One region of the Rhizobium sp. TRM95796 genome, then DNA from elsewhere that is predicted to be linked to it. Evidence: predicted binding sites of a transcription regulator. Region 1 holds the regulator's gene; each other region holds the start of a gene.
What was found. Region 1 encodes LexA, which represses DNA repair genes until DNA is damaged. Its sites were predicted from a motif close to TGTTCNNNNTGTGTTCNG; they were not measured.

Region 1 (4,211 bases):
TCTTCATGTCCCAAGGCGCGAGAAACTGCCCCTTCTTGACGTTGATCGCCCGGCCGGTCTTGGCGGCGGCCACGAGCAGGTCCGTCTGGCGGCAGAGGAAAGCCGGGATCTGCAGGATGTCGACCGTGGGCGACACGAGCGCGCACTGCTCTTCCGTATGGATGTCGGTCAGCACCGGAAAGCCGTATTCGGCCTTGAGATCTGCGAAGACTTCCATGGCCTTTTCCAGCCCGATGCCGCGCTTGCCGGTCAGCGAGGTGCGATTGGCCTTGTCGAAGGAGGATTTGTACACCAGGCCGATGCCGAGCGCATCGGCGAGTTCGACGAGTTTGCCGGCGATCATGAAGGCGTGGTCGCGGCTTTCCATTTGGCAGGGACCAGCGATGATCGACAGTCGGCCGGAATTGGAAAACGAGACCTTGCGGGAGCCTTCGCCCACCGTCACGGTGCTGTTGTTAGCGGTCATGAGTCATACCTCCGAAAATGCGAACGCGACGCCCTGCCCCGCCAAGGGCGGTACGAGCCGCAGGGGTCCGCGCCTGAAATAGCCGATGCCCGCACGCGTCAATATCGTGTCGAGTTCGACCATCGATGCCACCGAGAACATGATGAGACCACCCGTCAAGCCGGCATCCTCATGCAATTCGAGGCCATAGGTGTCCACAAATGCCGCCGGCGTCAAGACGGTCAGTCGCGCGCTCGCGAAAGACAGGCCATCGCCGCTCGCCGAGACGGTCGCGTCGCCACATGTCACCACCCGGAGAAATGACGAGACGTCGTGCGGATGCCGATGCACGAAGACCGCCTCGCGGATGCCGAGTACGCCGTTGTCATGGTCGGTCAGCGTCGTCCGACCGTTCGGGGGAACGTTGATGCGCTGGCAGGTGAAGGCGAAGACGCCGCCGGCGGGATCGGCCCCGGCGAAGGCCAAGCGAAAACCTGCCACCCCGCTGCTTCCATCCGGCAACACCATCGACCGCGAAAAATCCAGCATCTTTCCGGCCGAACACCCGTTCTCCGCGAAGGCGACGTGGTCCGAAGCGGCGTCCGCTGTTCCATAGACGACCGCCGAAAAGCCCTCGGCGCCGCGCGCGTCCCGAAAGGTGCGATCGCCGAGAACGAAGCGGTTGCCGGCTGCGGCGGCGTTTTCATAGCCATCTCGGTCGATGATCGCGAGCGGCTCCAAAAACGTCTGATCGGCGAAATAGACGCAGCAATTGCCGGTGCCGAACGGATGCAGTCCGTCTGGAGCGACCGTGAAGCCGAGCGCGGAAAGACGCTGCCTCGCCGTGATCAAATCGGCGACGGGCAGCACGAGGTGATCGAGCGGGCGCATGGGCGATGCCTTTCTGTTGCCGCGCCTCTCGCACGGGTCGGCGACGGAAGACAAGCCGCGAGACGTTTTCTTATGTCGCACCGGAAACGAATCGGCGTCGACGCGGTTACGAATATGCCGCCGAAGAGCGGACATTCCCAAGGAGACACCCGATGAAAAGACTCGTCAACCTCTCGCTCGCTTCCGCGCTCGCGCTCGCCAGCCTTTCAGGCGTCAGCCTGGCGCAGGACAACAACAATGGCGGGGCAAATTCCGGCGCTCAGAGCGGCCAAGCTGGAAAAAGCGGCGCCGGCGACAACAACGACCCCACCAGCACATCGCAAAACTGCCGCGACGACGCCGCGACTTCCGGCACCAACTGCCAGACCGACACCACCGCCCAGTAGAAATCCCATCGGCCTTCGGCGCGCCATGCGTCGGAGGTCGTCCCGGGCGGTATTCGCTCGGGCCCGGCTTAACCCGGGGAACCCCGCACCCAGCATCCGGGAAAACGCTTGCAGAACATAAAAAGAACAGATACCGTCTGTTCCAGATTTGTTTCTTGTGCGATTCCCGGGGGCGCGCCGATGCTGACCAGAAAACAACAGGAATTACTGCTGTTCATTCATGAGCGCATGAAGGAATCGGGTGTGCCCCCGTCCTTCGACGAAATGAAGGATGCGCTGGATCTCGCCTCGAAATCCGGCATTCATCGATTGATCACCGCGCTCGAGGAACGAGGTTTCATCCGGAGACTTCCAAACCGGGCGCGAGCGCTGGAAGTCATCAAACTTCCGGAGGCCTATTCGCCGAGCCTCAGGCCGCCGGCGGCGCGAGGTTTCTCCCCGAGCGTGATCGAGGGCTCTCTCGGAAAGCAGCAGCCGCAGACAGCGCCGAAAGCGGCGGCCAATGACGAGACGGGCTCAAGCGTAACCGTGCCCGTGATGGGTCGGATTGCAGCGGGCGTGCCGATCTCCGCGATACAGAACATCACGCACGACATCGCGGTGCCGATGTCGATGCTGGGCGCTGGCGAACATTATGCGCTCGAGGTTCGAGGCGACTCGATGATCGAGGCCGGCATTCTCGACGGCGACACGGTCATCATCCGCAATGGCTCGACCGCAAGTCCCGGCGATATCGTCGTCGCTCTGGTCGACGACGAGGAAGCTACGCTCAAGCGCTTTCGCCGCAAGGGAGCGTCCATTGCCCTCGAGGCGGCCAATCCAGCCTATGAAACACGCATTTTTGGCCCCGACAGAGTGAAGGTGCAGGGTAAACTGGTCGGCCTCATTCGTCGCTATCACTGAGAGAGCCGGAGACGGCCGGCGTCGTTTTTTCGGTTGTTATCCATAGCGGCTCGACTTCTTTCGGAACCGTTGCAGTTTCTCGCGCATTTGAATATGCAAAGCGTCGTACGGCCTCTTTTTTGTTAAATGGGGCCGCCTGACGAATGTTCTTGTCGACGAATTTCAGCAGTCGTCGTGCTTGACATTTTACCGCCAGAATCCCTGCTTAGCGGCTCTGGCGGCGCATCTGCGCCATCACACTGTTTCTGGGAGACTGCATTGAGCGACAACAAGAAGAAGGTAGCGCTGGTAACCGGCATCACCGGCCAGGACGGAGCCTATCTCGCGGAACTCCTGCTGAGCAAGGGCTACATTGTCCACGGCATCAAGCGCCGCTCCTCCTCCTTCAATACGAGCCGCATCGAGAACATCTATCAGGATCCGCATGAGGCCGACCAGCGCTTCATCCTGCATTACGGCGATATGACGGACTCGACCAACCTGATCCGCATCGTCCAGGAAGCCCAGCCGGACGAGATTTACAATCTCGCCGCCCAGAGCCATGTGCGCGTGTCCTTCGAGACGCCGGAATACACCGCCAATGCGGACGGCATCGGCACGTTGCGCCTGCTGGAAGCCATTCGTATTCTCGGCATGGAGAAGAAGACACGCTTCTACCAGGCTTCGACCTCCGAACTCTACGGTCTCGTGCAGGAAGTGCCGCAGCGCGAAACGACGCCTTTCTATCCGCGCTCGCCTTACGCAGCCGCGAAACTCTACTCCTACTGGATCGTGGTCAACTACCGCGAAGCCTATGGCATGCACGCCTCCAACGGCATCCTGTTCAACCATGAGAGCCCGCTGCGCGGCGAAACCTTCGTCACCCGCAAGATCACCCGCGCCGCCGCCGCCATCCGGCTCGGCAAGCAGGAAAAGCTCTATGTCGGCAATATCGACGCCAAGCGCGACTGGGGCCATGCCCGCGAATATGTCCGCGGCATGTGGATGATGCTGCAGCAGGAAGAGGCAGACGATTACGTGCTCGCCACCGGCGAGACCACCGAAGTCCGCCAGTTCATCACCTGGGCCTTCGAGGATGTCGGCATTCATCTGGAATGGAAGGGCGAAGGCGTCGACGAGAAGGGTTACGACACGCTGACCGGCAAGGTCGTGGTCGAGATCGATCCGCGCTATTTCCGCCCGACCGAAGTCGAGCTCCTGATCGGCGATCCGACCAAGGCGCAGACCAAGCTCGGCTGGAGACATGAGACGCCGGTGCGCGAACTCTGCCGCGAAATGGTCAATGAAGACCTCAAGGTCATGCAGACCGCCACCGTGATGAAGGAAGCGTGAGGCCGATGTATTCGCTCAGCGGGAAAAAGGTCTGGGTGGCCGGCCATCGCGGCATGGTGGGTTCCGCCATCGTAAGAAGGTTGGCGTCGGAAGGCGCGGAGGTTGTCACCGCCTCTCGCGCGGACGCCGATCTGCGCGACCAGGCGGCCACCACCGCCTGGATCGAGAAGACCAAGCCGGACGCGGTGTTTCTCGCCGCGGCCAAGGTCGGCGGCATTTTCGCCAACGACACCTACCCGGCCGATTTTCTCTAT
Region 2 (4,211 bases), on a different contig from region 1:
GTCCTCGTAATAGACGCGCTGGGTGAGCCGGTGGCCGTCGGGGCCTAATTCGCCGGCAAGCGGGATCATTATCTGGGTCATGGGCGCTCCATCGTCACGTCGCTCGCGCTGTACACGGCCTCCGATCAAAGTCCAAGCCGGAACGCGGCGCCTTCGCCCTTGTTTGGCGCCTGCGCCAGCGATAGAGCTAGCGCAGCCAGCATGAAGGAGGAGCGCCATGTCCGGTCAACACGAGAGACGTCGTCTGCGGTCGCAGGACTGGTTCGACAATCCCGACCATATCGACATGACCGCGCTCTATCTCGAGCGTTTCATGAATTACGGCGTGACGCCCGAGGAATTGCGCTCCGGCAAGCCGATCATCGGCATCGCGCAGTCAGGCAGCGATCTCACCCCCTGCAATCGCCACCATGTCGATCTCGCCAAACGGGTGCGCGACGGCATCCGGGACGCCGGCGGCATTCCGATTGAATTTCCGACCCATCCGATCTTCGAAAACTGCAAGCGCCCGACGGCGGCGCTCGACCGCAACCTCGCTTATCTCGGCCTGGTCGAAGTGCTCTACGGCTATCCGCTCGACGGGGTCGTGCTGACGACCGGCTGCGATAAGACGACGCCCTCGGCGATCATGGCGGCCTCCACGGTCGATATTCCCGCCATCGTGCTCTCGGGCGGGCCGATGCTCGATGGCTGGCATGAGGGGGAATTAGCGGGCTCCGGCACGGTGATCTGGCGCATGCGGCGCAAATACGCAGCCGGCGAAATCGATCGTGAGGAATTCCTGCAGGCCGCGCTCGATTCCGCCCCGTCGATCGGCCATTGCAACACGATGGGCACGGCCTCGACCATGAATGCGCTCGCCGAAGCGCTCGGCCTGTCGCTGACAGGTTGCGGCGCGATCCCCGCCGCCTATCGCGAGCGCGGCCAGATGGCCTATCGCACCGGCCGGCGCGCCGTCGAGATCGTCTGGGAGGACCTCAAGCCGTCCGACATCCTGACGCGCGACGCCTTCCTGAACGCGATCAAGGTCAATTCCGCCATCGGAGGCTCGACCAACGCCCAGCCGCATCTCGCCGCCATGGCCAAGCATGCCGGCGTCGAACTCCATCCCGAGGACTGGCAGGTTCACGGTTTCGACATCCCGCTGCTCGCCAATGTCCAGCCGGCGGGCGCCTATCTCGGCGAGCGCTATCACCGCGCCGGCGGTACGCCGGCGATCATGTGGGAGCTGATGCAGGCCGGCAAGCTGGCCGGCGACTGTCGCACCATCACCGGCAAGGCCATGGCTGAGAATCTGGAGGGACGCGAAGCCGTAGACCGCGAGGTGATCAAGCCATTTGCCGCGCCGCTCAAGGACCGCGCCGGCTTCCTGGTGCTCAAGGGCAATCTGTTCGATTTCGCCATCATGAAAATGAGCGTGGTGTCGGAGGATTTCCGCAGCCGCTATCTCTCCGAGCCGGGCCGCGAAGGCGTGTTCGAGGGCAAGGCCGTGGTGTTCGACGGCTCCGAAGATTATCACGCCCGGATCAACGATCCCGCTCTCGATATCGACGAGCGCACGATTCTCGTGATCCGCGGCGCGGGTCCCCTGGGCTGGCCGGGATCGGCGGAGGTGGTCAACATGCAGCCGCCGGATCATATCCTCAAGCGCGGAATCAAGAGCCTGCCGACCATCGGCGACGGGCGCCAGTCCGGCACCGCCGACAGTCCCTCGATCCTCAACGCCTCGCCCGAAAGCGCCGCCGGCGGTGGGCTCGCCTGGGTGCGCACCGGCGACGTCATCCGCATCGACTTCAATCAGGGTCTCTGCGACATGCTGGTGGATGAGGCCGAGATCGCCAAACGCAAGCAGGACGGCATTCCAAAAGTTCCCCCGGACGCAACTCCCTGGCAGCGGCTCTACCGCCAAACCGTGACTCAATTGTCCGACGGCGCGGTGATCGACGGCGCGGCGGACTTCCGCCAGATCGCCAAGACGCCGCCCCGGCACAATCACTGATCCATCGTTTTCGCCGATCCGGCTTATCGAAGCCTGCGTAGAAAAACGCAGGCTTTCGACACGGCTTGCATTTTAGGTCTTTAGAACATAAAGTGAACGCATGGTTCAGCTCAAGATTCGGGACAAGCTGGCGATCCTCTCGGACGCCGCGAAATATGACGCCTCCTGCGCCTCCTCCGGAACGACCAAGCGCAATTCGGCTGATGGCAAGGGGCTCGGCTCCACCGAAAGCATGGGTATATGCCACGCTTATGCGCCGGATGGACGCTGTATCTCGCTGCTCAAGATCCTGATGACCAATTTCTGCATCTATGATTGCGCCTATTGCATCAACCGGGCGTCGTCGAATGTGCAGCGGGCGCGGTTCACGCCCGACGAAGTGGTCTGGCTGACGATCGAATTCTATCGCCGCAATTATATCGAGGGCCTGTTCCTGTCCTCCGGCATCATCAAATCGCCCGACGACACGATGGCGGATATGGTGCGCATCGCACGCGACCTGCGTCAGGTTCACAATTTCCGCGGCTATATCCACCTCAAGACCATTCCGGACGCCGCCCCCGCTTTGGTGGAGGAGGCGGGGCTCTTCGCCGACCGCCTGTCGATCAATATCGAATTGCCGCAGGACCAGTCCGTGACGCGCTATGCGCCGCAGAAGAGCCCGGTGTCGATTCGCAAATCCATGGCCGATCTTCGGCTCAAGATCGACGAACATTCCGAACCCAGCCCGATCACCAAGAAGAAGAAGCGCTTCACGCCGGCTGGCCAGAGCACGCAGATGATCATCGGCGCCGACGCCAGCACGGACGAGGATATTCTCGTGCGCAGCGAAAGCCTTTATTCCGGCTACCAGCTGCGCCGCGTCTATTATTCCGCCTTCAGCCCGATTCCGGATTCGTCGTCCGCGCTGCCCCTGATAAAGCCGCCGCTGATCCGCGAGCACCGGCTTTACCAGGCCGATTGGCTGACTCGTTTCTACGGCTTCTCCGCCCGCGAGATCATGTCGGCGCAGCCGGGCGGCATGCTGGATCTCGGCCTCGATCCCAAGCTCGCCTGGGCGCTCGCCAATCGCGGCGCCTTTCCCGTCGACGTCAACAAGGCGGGCAAGGAGACGCTGCTGCGCGTGCCCGGCTTCGGCTCCAAATCCGTCGGACGCATCCTCACGTCGCGGCGGGTCAAGTCGCTGCGCTATGACGACCTCGTGCGGCTCGGCGCGGTGATGAGCAAGGCCCGGCCCTTCATCTCCTGTGTCGACTGGAACCCGCGTGGGCTCACCGATTCCGAGGGCCTCAAGGCGCGATTCCAGCCGGCGCCGCAACAATTGTCGCTGTTCTGATGGTTTCCGTCATCCTGCCGAAACTGGGCTTTGCCGAGGCCTGGCGGAGCGAAGCGCGCACGCTGTTGCTGAAGGGCGCGCCACCCGAGGTCGTGTCCTGGCGCGTGGAAGGCGAGGGCGGCGATCTCTTCGGCGGCTTCGATATGGCGGATGAGGCGAGATACACGCCTATTCAGGAGCCGCGCATTCCCGCGGCTTTCCTGCCGCTCGCCGAGGCCGCGCTCTGCCATTCCGGTCCGGAGCGTTTCAGCCTGCCTTACCGCCTGCTGTTTCGGCTGCAGGCGGATCGCAGCATCCTGCAGGATCGGTCCGACCGCGATGTCGCGGCGCTCATGGCGATGGAGAAATCCGTCCGGCGCGACAGCCACAAGATGAAGGCTTTCGTCCGCTTCCGCGAAGTCGGAGGGGAGGGAGACCGACGGCGCTTCGTCGCCTGGTTCGAGCCCGACCATTTCATTCTGGAGCGCACCGCGCCCTTCTTCGCACGCCGCTTCGCCGATATGGACTGGATGATCGTGACGCCCGGCGCCGCGGCTCTGTTTCTCGATGGCGCCTTGTCCATCTCGCCCTGCGAGGGCCGGCCCGATATGCCTGACGACGCAGCCGACGATCTCTGGCGCACCTATTATCGCAACATCTTCAATCCCGCCCGCCTGAAGGTGAAGGCGATGAAGAGCGAAATGCCGGTCAAATACTGGAAGAACCTTCCGGAAGCCCGGCTCATTCCCGAACTCATCGCCGGCGCCGAACGGCAGGTGCAGGAAATGCGCGCGGCCATGCCGACGCTGCCGTCGCCGCGCGCCGAGCGCATTTTGAGCCGCGTGGGACAAGTCGACATGCCCGACAGGGAAAAGGTTCCCGACACTCTGGAGGAAG
Region 3 (4,211 bases), on a different contig from region 1:
GATTCTCCCGCGCGAGCGGGCGCCGGACGATAATGATGTAGCTGAAATAGTGTCCCCGCGGCAATCCATCCCGCGACAAGAACTAGTCCTTCCGCAGCGGGCGAAAGCTCATGCGGTGGAGGGGGCAGGGGCCGAGTTCGATGATGGCGCGGCGGTGCACGACGGTGGCGTAGCCCGCATGCTTCTCGAAGCCGTAGCCCGGATGAGAATGCGCCGCCGCCTCCATCATCCGGTCGCGGGTGACTTTGGCGACGATCGACGCCGCGGCGATCGAGACCGAGCGGGAATCGCCCTTGACGAAGGCCTTGCCGGGGCAGGGCAGGCCGGGGGGAACGTCGCGGCCGTCGATGACTGCGAAATCGGGCCGCCTGTACAGAGAAAGGGTCGCCCGCCGCATGGCTTCGAGGCTCGCCTTGCGAATGTCCGTCCGGTCGATTCCCAAGGCGCTGACCGAGGCGATGGCGACCTCGGCGCTTCCCAGGATCTCCGCATAGAGCCTCTCGCGTTCGGAGAGCGAGAGTTGTTTGGAGTCGTTCAGGCCGGTCGGAATACGGGCGCGGTCGAGCACAACCGCGCAAGCGACCACGGGTCCCGCGAGCGGTCCGCGGCCGACCTCGTCGAGGCCGACGATGCGGTCGTAGCCGTCGCGCATCAACGCTTCCTCGATCGCGAAAGTCGGGGCGACGTCTTCAAACAAGAAAGGTAGGGAATCGGCGGGACGCGTCATGCGGGGTTTGTGGCATATCCCGCCGATTCCCCGCAAGTCCCGGATCGAGGGCGGCGGCCCGGGATGCTTGCGGGCGCCATCCGTCGTTGCGGTTCGACGGAGGGCGCTGGTCGACGCTGGGTCCGGCTTCAGGGACATGCCGGGCCCAGCATCCGATACTGAGAACTAGAGGAGGCTCAGTTGCACCCCATAGCCGGACGGAGGCACGAAGAGATCGGTGTTCAGCTGAATGCCGCGCCGCCTGAGATCGAGCTTCTTGGCGGCGAGTTCGAACCTCCGATGCAGTTGCCAGGCATAGGGACCGGCGCCCTTCATGCGTTTGCCGAATTCGGCGTCGTAGTCCTTTCCGCCGCGCATGGAGCGCACCAGGTTCATCACGTGCCGGTAGCGATCCGGATAGTTGCGCAGCAGCCAATCGCGAAACAACGGGCTGACTTCGAAGGGCAGGCGCAGCAGGATGTAATTGGCTTCCCTGGCCCCGGCGGCGGCCGCGGCGTCGAGAATGCGTTCGAGTTCGTGATCGTTGAGCGCCGGGATCATCGGCGCGGCCAGCACGGCTGTGGGAACGCCCGCTTCGGTCAAGGCCCGGATCGCCTCCAGTCGCCGCGTCGGGGTCGAGGCGCGCGGCTCCATCAGCCGGGCGAGCTTGCGATCGAGCGTCGTCACCGACAGCGCGACTTTCGCCAAGCCCTTTTCGGCCATCTTCGACAGCAGGTCGATATCGCGCATCACCAAGGCCGACTTGGTCACGATCGAGACCGGATGATTGGCCGTCGACAGGACTTCGAGGATCTGCCGCATGATGCGCCATTCCTTTTCGATCGGCTGATAGGGGTCGGTATTGGTGCCGATGGCGATCGTCTTCGGTTTGTAGCCGGGCTTCGACAGCTCCCGTTCGAGAAGCCGCGCCGCATCCGGCTTGGCGAAGAGTTTGGCCTCGAAATCAAGGCCCGCCGACAGGCCCATATAGTCGTGGCTCGGCCGGGCGAAGCAATAGACGCAGCCATGCTCGCAGCCCCGATAGGGATTGATCGAGCGGTCGAACGGCACGTCGGGGCTGTCGTTGCGCGTGATGATGCTGCGCGGCTTCTCGACCTGAACCTCGGTGCGGAACGGCTCCAGGCTTTCGAGCGTCTGCCAGCCGTCGTCCAGCGCCTCGCGCTCCTTCGACTCGAAACGGCCCGCCGGATTGAGGCCCGCGCCGCGGCCGCGACGGCGGTCGATGTCGATCCTCACACCGCTTTCCTTGAGCAGTCCATCGGCAAGCTCCGCCGTGTTGGCAGGCTGGAAGGCAGCCTGCCGCGAAAGGGACAGATTGATCATTGGGCTTCTCCGGCGCGGTCAGCTGACCGCCTGATGACAATTTTCCTATCGTGAAAAGGAGAACAATGCAAGAACAAAATGCGGCTGGCAATCGCGCGCGGCTTTCGGTAAAGCTAGGCCATGCTGACGGTGATGTTGGAATGCGAGAACAGCGAGCCAGAGCTCGCCTATACCCTCTCCGTGCTCGTTTCGGGCGCGGTCGACGGCGTCGTCAGCGAAGTCATCGTGCTCGACAGGGGGTCGCAGGATGGCACCGCCCGGCTCGCCGACGCCGCGGGCTGCAAATATCTGCAGAGCTGGACGCTTTCCGACACCGTGCGTCGCGCGCGAGGCGAGTGGTTGCTCTTCCTCGAACCCGGCGCCCGGCCGCAAAATGGTTGGGTTGAGGAAGTGCTGGAATATGCCGCGATCGGCGGAAAGGCGGCCCGGTTTTCGGCCTCGCGTCGCCATCGTCAACCCTGGTTCCGGCGCATCGCGCAACCAGGCAAGCCATTCGAATACGGTCTTCTGGTGCAGAAGCGCGATTTGCTCGCCGCGCTGGACGCGGGCGTCGATTTGGCGCGGTTCGCCCGGAATGCGCCGCGGCTCCGATTGCGGACGGAGTTGATTCCGGCCGCGGTTCTGAAAGGTCGGGCCAAGGCCGAGCGTTGAGCGACGCGCGGGAATTCGGTGATCGGCGCGCTAAAGTTAGGGGATGCTTAAGCGTAATCCCCTAAATTTGGGGACAAACGCCGGAGACCGTCCTGTTTCCGCGCGGTTTGGGACGCCGAGGGGGCCTGATGATCAACCTGAAGATTGCGCATAAACTCTACCTGCTGGTTTTCGCGCTGATGGCGGCGTTCGCCGTGGCGGTGACCTTCGAGATCCGCGCCGCCGCAGACGCCGTCTATCATGAACGCTATGAAATGCTGCGGACCGAGACGGAGTCCGCCGTCTCCATTCTCAAGCAGTTCCACGAGCGCCAACTCGCCGGGGAATTGACGGAAGAAGAGGCCCGCGCCCAGGCCTATCAGATCGTCAACGGCATGAAATATTCGCCCGACGGATATTTCTTCGCCTATGACTACGATCTCAACATGGCCTTCCATTACGACAAGGACAAGGTCGGCAAGAATCTGCGCGGCAAGCCGGATCCCAAGGGCAAGCTCTACCGAGAGGAACTGCTGAAGCTGGGCCAGGCGGGCGGCGGGCGCACCGATTTCGATGCGTCCAAGCCCGGCGAGCCAAAGGACGCCTTCTTCCGCAAGAGCGCCTATGCGCTCGCCTTCGAGCCCTGGAAGCTGGTCGTCGTCACCGGTCTTTATGTCGACGATCTCGACGCACAGGTGAACGCCATGATCGCCAAGGCGGTCGGCGTCATGCTGGCAATTTTCGCGCTCGGCGCGGCGCTGGCCTATGTCATCATGCGGTCTATCACCAAACCCCTCGAAGAGGTTCGAAAGGCCCTCGGCGAAGTAGCTGACGAAAACACCGCCATTTCCGTGCCTCACGCCGGCCTCTCCAACGAAATCGGCATGATGGCGCAGGCGACGGCGGCGCTGCAGACCAAGATCCGTGAGCGCCACGACCTCGCCGAGCGCGAGGCGCGCCAGCAGCAGGAACTCGCCGCCGAACGTGAGGCCAATGTCGAGCGCGAGCATCAGGAGGCCGAGGCGCTGCAGCGGGTGATCTATGAGATCGGCGACACGATGGAGCAATTGGCGACCGGCGATCTGACGGTCCGCTGCGGCGATCTCGGCGCCAAATACGATTCGCTCAGGCTCAACCTCAACAGATCCTTGTCCAAGCTCGAAGGGGCGATGTCGAAGGTCAATCGCAAGAGCTCGGACATCGGGGCGTCGAAGGACGAGATCCGTCGCGCCTCCGGCGAGCTTGCGCTCCGCACCGAGCGTCAGGCCGCCAATCTCGAAGAGACGTCCGCGGCGATCGACGAATTGTCGGTCACCGTCCGCCAGACGGCGGAAGGCGCGCGCGAGGCCGCCAATCGCGTCTCGACGGTCAGTTCCGACGCCAACAGTTCAGACCAGATCGTCGCCCGCGCCATCGACGCCATGAGCGGCATCGAAAAATCCTCGAGCGAAATCACCAAGATCATCGGCGTCATCGACGAGATCGCCTTCCAGACCAATCTCTTGGCGCTGAACGCCGGCGTCGAGGCGGC
Region 4 (4,211 bases), on a different contig from region 1:
AAGGCGCGCAAGCCCTCGGTCCAGGTGATCGCGGTCGAGCCGGCCGATTCGCCGGTGCTTTCCGGCGGCAATCCGGGCCCGCACAAGATCCAGGGCATCGGCGCCGGCTTCGCGCCCGCCATCCTCGACAAGTCCGTCTATGACGAGGTCGTCACGGTCAGCAACGAGGACGCCTTCGCCCAGGCTCGCCTCGTCGCCCGTCTCGAAGGCGTGCCGGTCGGCATCTCCTCGGGCGCCGCATTGACCGCAGCCATCAAGGTCGGCCAGCGCGAAGAAAACGCCGGAAAGAACATCGTCGTGATCATTCCCTCCTTTGCCGAACGCTATCTGTCGACGGCCCTGTTCGAAGGCCTGGGCGGCTGATTTTTTGTAGACATCGGAGCCGTGCTTTTGCGGCTTCGATATTTCATGCCACTGCCGCTCTAAGAGCAAGGCCGATGCTTCATCACATTTCGCTGGGCGTCGCAGACATTCTCAAAGCAGCGCGGTTCTATGACGCCGCTCTCAGGCCGCTCGGATATATCCGCGTTTGGGAGGATATCCGTCCCGGCGAGGACGATCAGGCGGTTGGTTACGGATTGCCCGGCGGCAGCGACAAACTGGCCCTGAAACTCAGGCCGCATGACGCGAGCCCTCCAGGTCCAGGTTTCCATCTCGCTCTCGCCGCCCCGAGCCGCGTGAGCGTGGAACAGTTTCACGCCGAAGCCATCGCCCATGGCGGCATCGATAATGGCGGCCCGGGACTTCGGCCGCATTACGGTCCCCACTATTTCGCGGCCTTCGTCATCGATCCCGACGGCCACCACATCGAAGCGGTCATCAATCGACCGGAATAGATCAGGCCGCGTTCTGAAGCGCAGTCCCGGCAATCCGGTAGGAAATCGCCTCGGCGAGATGAATGCGGCCCACGCGTGGAGCCTCGTCGAGATCGGCGAGCGTGCGCGCCACTTTCAAAATGCGGTGATAGCCGCGCGCCGAAAATTTCATCTTGTCGGCGGCGTCGCGGAGAAGTTGCAGGCCGGCGGGATCAGGTTCGGCGATCGCCTCGATCAGCGCGGTGGCGCAGCGGGCGTTGCTGCCAATCTCCGGCAGGCCGGCCGCCAGGAAACGGTCGCGCTGCAGGTCGCGGGCGCGGGAGACGCGGGCAGCCACCACCGCGCTCGCCTCCGCCGGCCGGGGCCGGATGAGATCCGTGGCGCTGACAGCCGGCACGTCGATCCGGATATCGATGCGGTCGAGCAACGGGCCTGATAGCCGCGACTGATAATCGCTCATGCAGCGCGGCCCCCGCGCGCAAGTATGGCCCGGTTCGCCGGCCATGCCGCAGCGGCAGGGGTTCATCGCAGCGATCAGTTGAAACTTAGCCGGGTAACTGACGTGATGATTGGCGCGGGCGATGACGCATTCGCCGGTTTCCAGCGGTTGGCGCAGCGCGTCCAGCGTCTGTGGGTGAAACTCCGGCAGCTCATCGAGAAACAGCACGCCGTGATGGGCGAGCGACGCTTCGCCGGGCTTGGCGCGTAGCCCGCCGCCGACCAGCGCCGCCATGGTGGCCGAGTGATGCGGCGCGCGAAACGGACGCCGATCCGACAATTTTCCGCCCGCGAGCTGTCCGGCGATCGAATGGATCATCGACACTTCCAACAGTTCCGCCGAATCGAGCGGCGGCAGGATCGAGGCCAGGCGTTGGGCGAGCATCGACTTGCCCGAACCGGGAGGTCCGACGAACAAAAGATTATGGCCGCCAGCCGCCGCCACTTCGAGCGCCCGCTTGGCGCTTTCCTGTCCCTTGATGTCGGCGAGATCGGGACTGTTGGCCGGCAGCGCCCGAACCGCCGGCTGCGGCCGTGACAGCACTTGCGTGCCGCGGAAATGATTGGCGAGGCCGACCAAGCTGCGCGGCGCGAGAATGTCGATCTCGGCGCCGGCCCAGGCGGCTTCGGGGCCACTGTCCTGCGGGCATATCAGTCCCTTGCCCATGGCGTTGGCGGCGATCGCCGCCGGCAGCGCGCCCGCCACCGGCGCAATCGTGCCGTCGAGATTGAGTTCGCCGAGGATCAGGTAGTCCTGCAGGGCATCCGCCGGGATTGCGCCCAGCGCCGCCATCATCGCCAGCGCGATGGGCAGATCGAAGTGGCTGCCTTCTTTGGGAAGGTCGGCAGGCGCGAGGTTGACGGTGACTTTCTTCTGCGGAAGCGCCAGGCCCGAAGCATGCAGCGCAGCCTGCACCCGTTCCCGGCTTTCGGCCACCGCCTTGTCAGGCAGGCCGACAATCTGCATCACATGCTTGCCCGGCCCCACCATGACCTGGACATCGACCGGCACCCCTTCGATGCCCTGGAATGCGACTGTGCTGACCCTCGCCACCATATTGCCCGCGCCCCCGCTTGCTCGCCGGAAAGGCGAAGATCGCCCTTCCTCGGCATAGGGTTGCAGTCAATCACGGAAATCAGAATAAAACAAGAACAAATAGAGTCGACTTTCACCCACCGGCTGCAATCAGGTTGCAACCGGTTGAGCGACAAAACAAAATCGTGAATCAGCCGCGCTTCTTTTCCACCGCGTCCCAGAACAGCGCGGCAATATCGGCGCCGCCGAACTTCTGGACCTCGCGGATGCCGGTGGGCGAGGTGACGTTGATCTCGGTCATATAGTCGCCGATCACGTCGATGCCGACCAGCAGGAAGCCGCGTTCGCGGAGCGCAGGCCCGATGCGGGCGCAGATCTCCTGTTCGCGCGCGGTGAGTTCGGTATGCTCGGCGCGGCCGCCGACATGCATGTTGGAGCGCGAATCCGTCTCGGCCGGCACGCGGTTGATCGCGCCCACCGCCTCGCCGTCGATCAGGATGATGCGCTTGTCGCCCTTGCGCACCGCCGGCAGATATTGCTGGGCGATGAAGGGTTCGCGGAACATCTGGCCGAACATTTCCAGCAGCGACGTGAAGTTGCGGTCGTCTCGCGAGGAGTGGAATACGCCGGCGCCGCCATTGCCGTAAAGCGGCTTGAGGATGATGTCTCCCATCTCCTCGCGGAAGCGGGCGATTTCCTTGACGTCGCGGGTGATCAGCGTCTGCGGCATCAGATCGGCGAATTCGGTGACGAAAATCTTTTCCGGCGAATTGCGCACCCAGGCGGGATCATTGACCACCAGCGTCTTGGGGTGAATGCGCTCGAGCAGATGCGTCGAGGTGATATAGGCCATGTCGAAGGGCGGATCCTGGCGCAAGAGCACCACATCCATGGTCGAGAGATCGACACGTTCGGGTTCGCCGAGCGTGAAATGGTCGCCCTTGACGTCGCGCAGCTCCATCGGCTCGACGGTGGCGTAGATCTTGCCGTCGCGCATCGACAATTGGTTCGGGGTGTAGTGGAACAGCCTGTAGCCGCGCGCCTGCGCTTCCAGGCTCATGGCGAAAGTGGAGTCGCCGGCGATATTGATGGAGGACACATGGTCCATCTGCACGGCGACGTTCTTGATTTTAGCCATGAAAAGGCGCTCCCCGGATGATCAAAGCCGGCCAGATGTAGGACCCGGCCGGGCGCTTGGCAAGCCCGCCGGCAGGGAGGAAAGACGAGCCTCAGAGAAAGCCCAGAATGCGCGTGGTGATCGGATCGTGGTCCGAAAGAGGCCGTCCCTTAGGATTGAGCGACGGCGTGATGACTGTCTCCGACATCTCGAGCCCGCGCGCCAGAAACCAGTCGAGCTTCATGACCCGTTCAGGCCAGCGGGTGATCAGGCTGGGTCGCGTCGTCATCTGGTCGAGCGGGCCGCCATGGCGGCTGAAGCCGCGCGCAGCACTCATCGCAAACAGGCCTTCCGCCTCGAAATCACCGCCGGCATGGTTGCCGGTGTTGAGATCGCCGCCGATCAGGATCGGCAGGTCGGGAAAGGCTTGCTCCAGCCGGTCGATCATATCAGCCGTTTGTCGTTCGCGATAGGCGGCTGTCGTCGCGCTTTCGAGATGAACGGAGACGGCCACGAAGGGGCCGGATATGGTGTCGATCAGCCCGCCCACGGCGCAACGTTCGCCGATGCGCGGCTGGTCCCTATCGCCGCGCCAGAGACGCTCGCCCCAGAGACGGATCATAAACGGCTCGCGAATGGGCGCCGCCGAGAGGAGGCCGTTGCCGTGGAAGCCCTTGAGGTTGAAGGAATCGGAGCAGAATTCCCGCTCGGTGTCCGAGCCGAGACCCATTTCGAGGAATTCCAC

Region 2: the regulator LexA is predicted to act here: its motif matches at 2,081-2,098, upstream of OCK01_RS09465 (putative DNA modification/repair radical SAM protein).
Region 3: the regulator LexA is predicted to act here: its motif matches at 2,109-2,126, upstream of OCK01_RS12035 (PA0069 family radical SAM protein).
Region 4: the regulator LexA is predicted to act here: its motif matches at 2,451-2,468, upstream of OCK01_RS22685 (YifB family Mg chelatase-like AAA ATPase).

What each region holds. Positions count from the first base shown of each region.
Region 1 covers NZ_JAOXHE010000001.1:137,365-141,575, forward strand. The annotation lists gene kdsA (3-deoxy-8-phosphooctulonate synthase) at 1-466, opposite strand, end outside; gene OCK01_RS00715 (VOC family protein) at 470-1,336, opposite strand; gene OCK01_RS00720 (hypothetical protein) at 1,489-1,722, shown strand; gene lexA (transcriptional repressor LexA) at 1,903-2,625, shown strand; gene gmd (GDP-mannose 4,6-dehydratase) at 2,884-3,957, shown strand; gene fcl (GDP-L-fucose synthase) at 3,963-4,211, shown strand, end outside.
Region 2 covers NZ_JAOXHE010000004.1:145,171-149,381, forward strand. The annotation lists gene ybgC (tol-pal system-associated acyl-CoA thioesterase) at 1-81, opposite strand, end outside; gene OCK01_RS09460 (IlvD/Edd family dehydratase) at 218-1,999, shown strand; gene OCK01_RS09465 (putative DNA modification/repair radical SAM protein) at 2,100-3,335, shown strand; gene OCK01_RS09470 (UdgX family uracil-DNA binding protein) at 3,335-4,211, shown strand, end outside.
Region 3 covers NZ_JAOXHE010000005.1:134,972-139,182, forward strand. The annotation lists cobalamin riboswitch at 1-42, opposite strand, end outside; gene OCK01_RS12030 (ribonuclease HII) at 83-727, opposite strand; gene OCK01_RS12035 (PA0069 family radical SAM protein) at 893-2,050, opposite strand; gene OCK01_RS12040 (glycosyl transferase) at 2,171-2,701, shown strand; gene OCK01_RS12045 (methyl-accepting chemotaxis protein) at 2,830-4,211, shown strand, end outside.
Region 4 covers NZ_JAOXHE010000012.1:132,015-136,225, reverse strand. The annotation lists gene cysK (cysteine synthase A) at 1-363, shown strand, start outside; gene OCK01_RS22690 (VOC family protein) at 438-836, shown strand; gene OCK01_RS22685 (YifB family Mg chelatase-like AAA ATPase) at 838-2,370, opposite strand; gene gshB (glutathione synthase) at 2,540-3,487, opposite strand; gene OCK01_RS22675 (endonuclease/exonuclease/phosphatase family protein) at 3,579-4,211, opposite strand, start outside.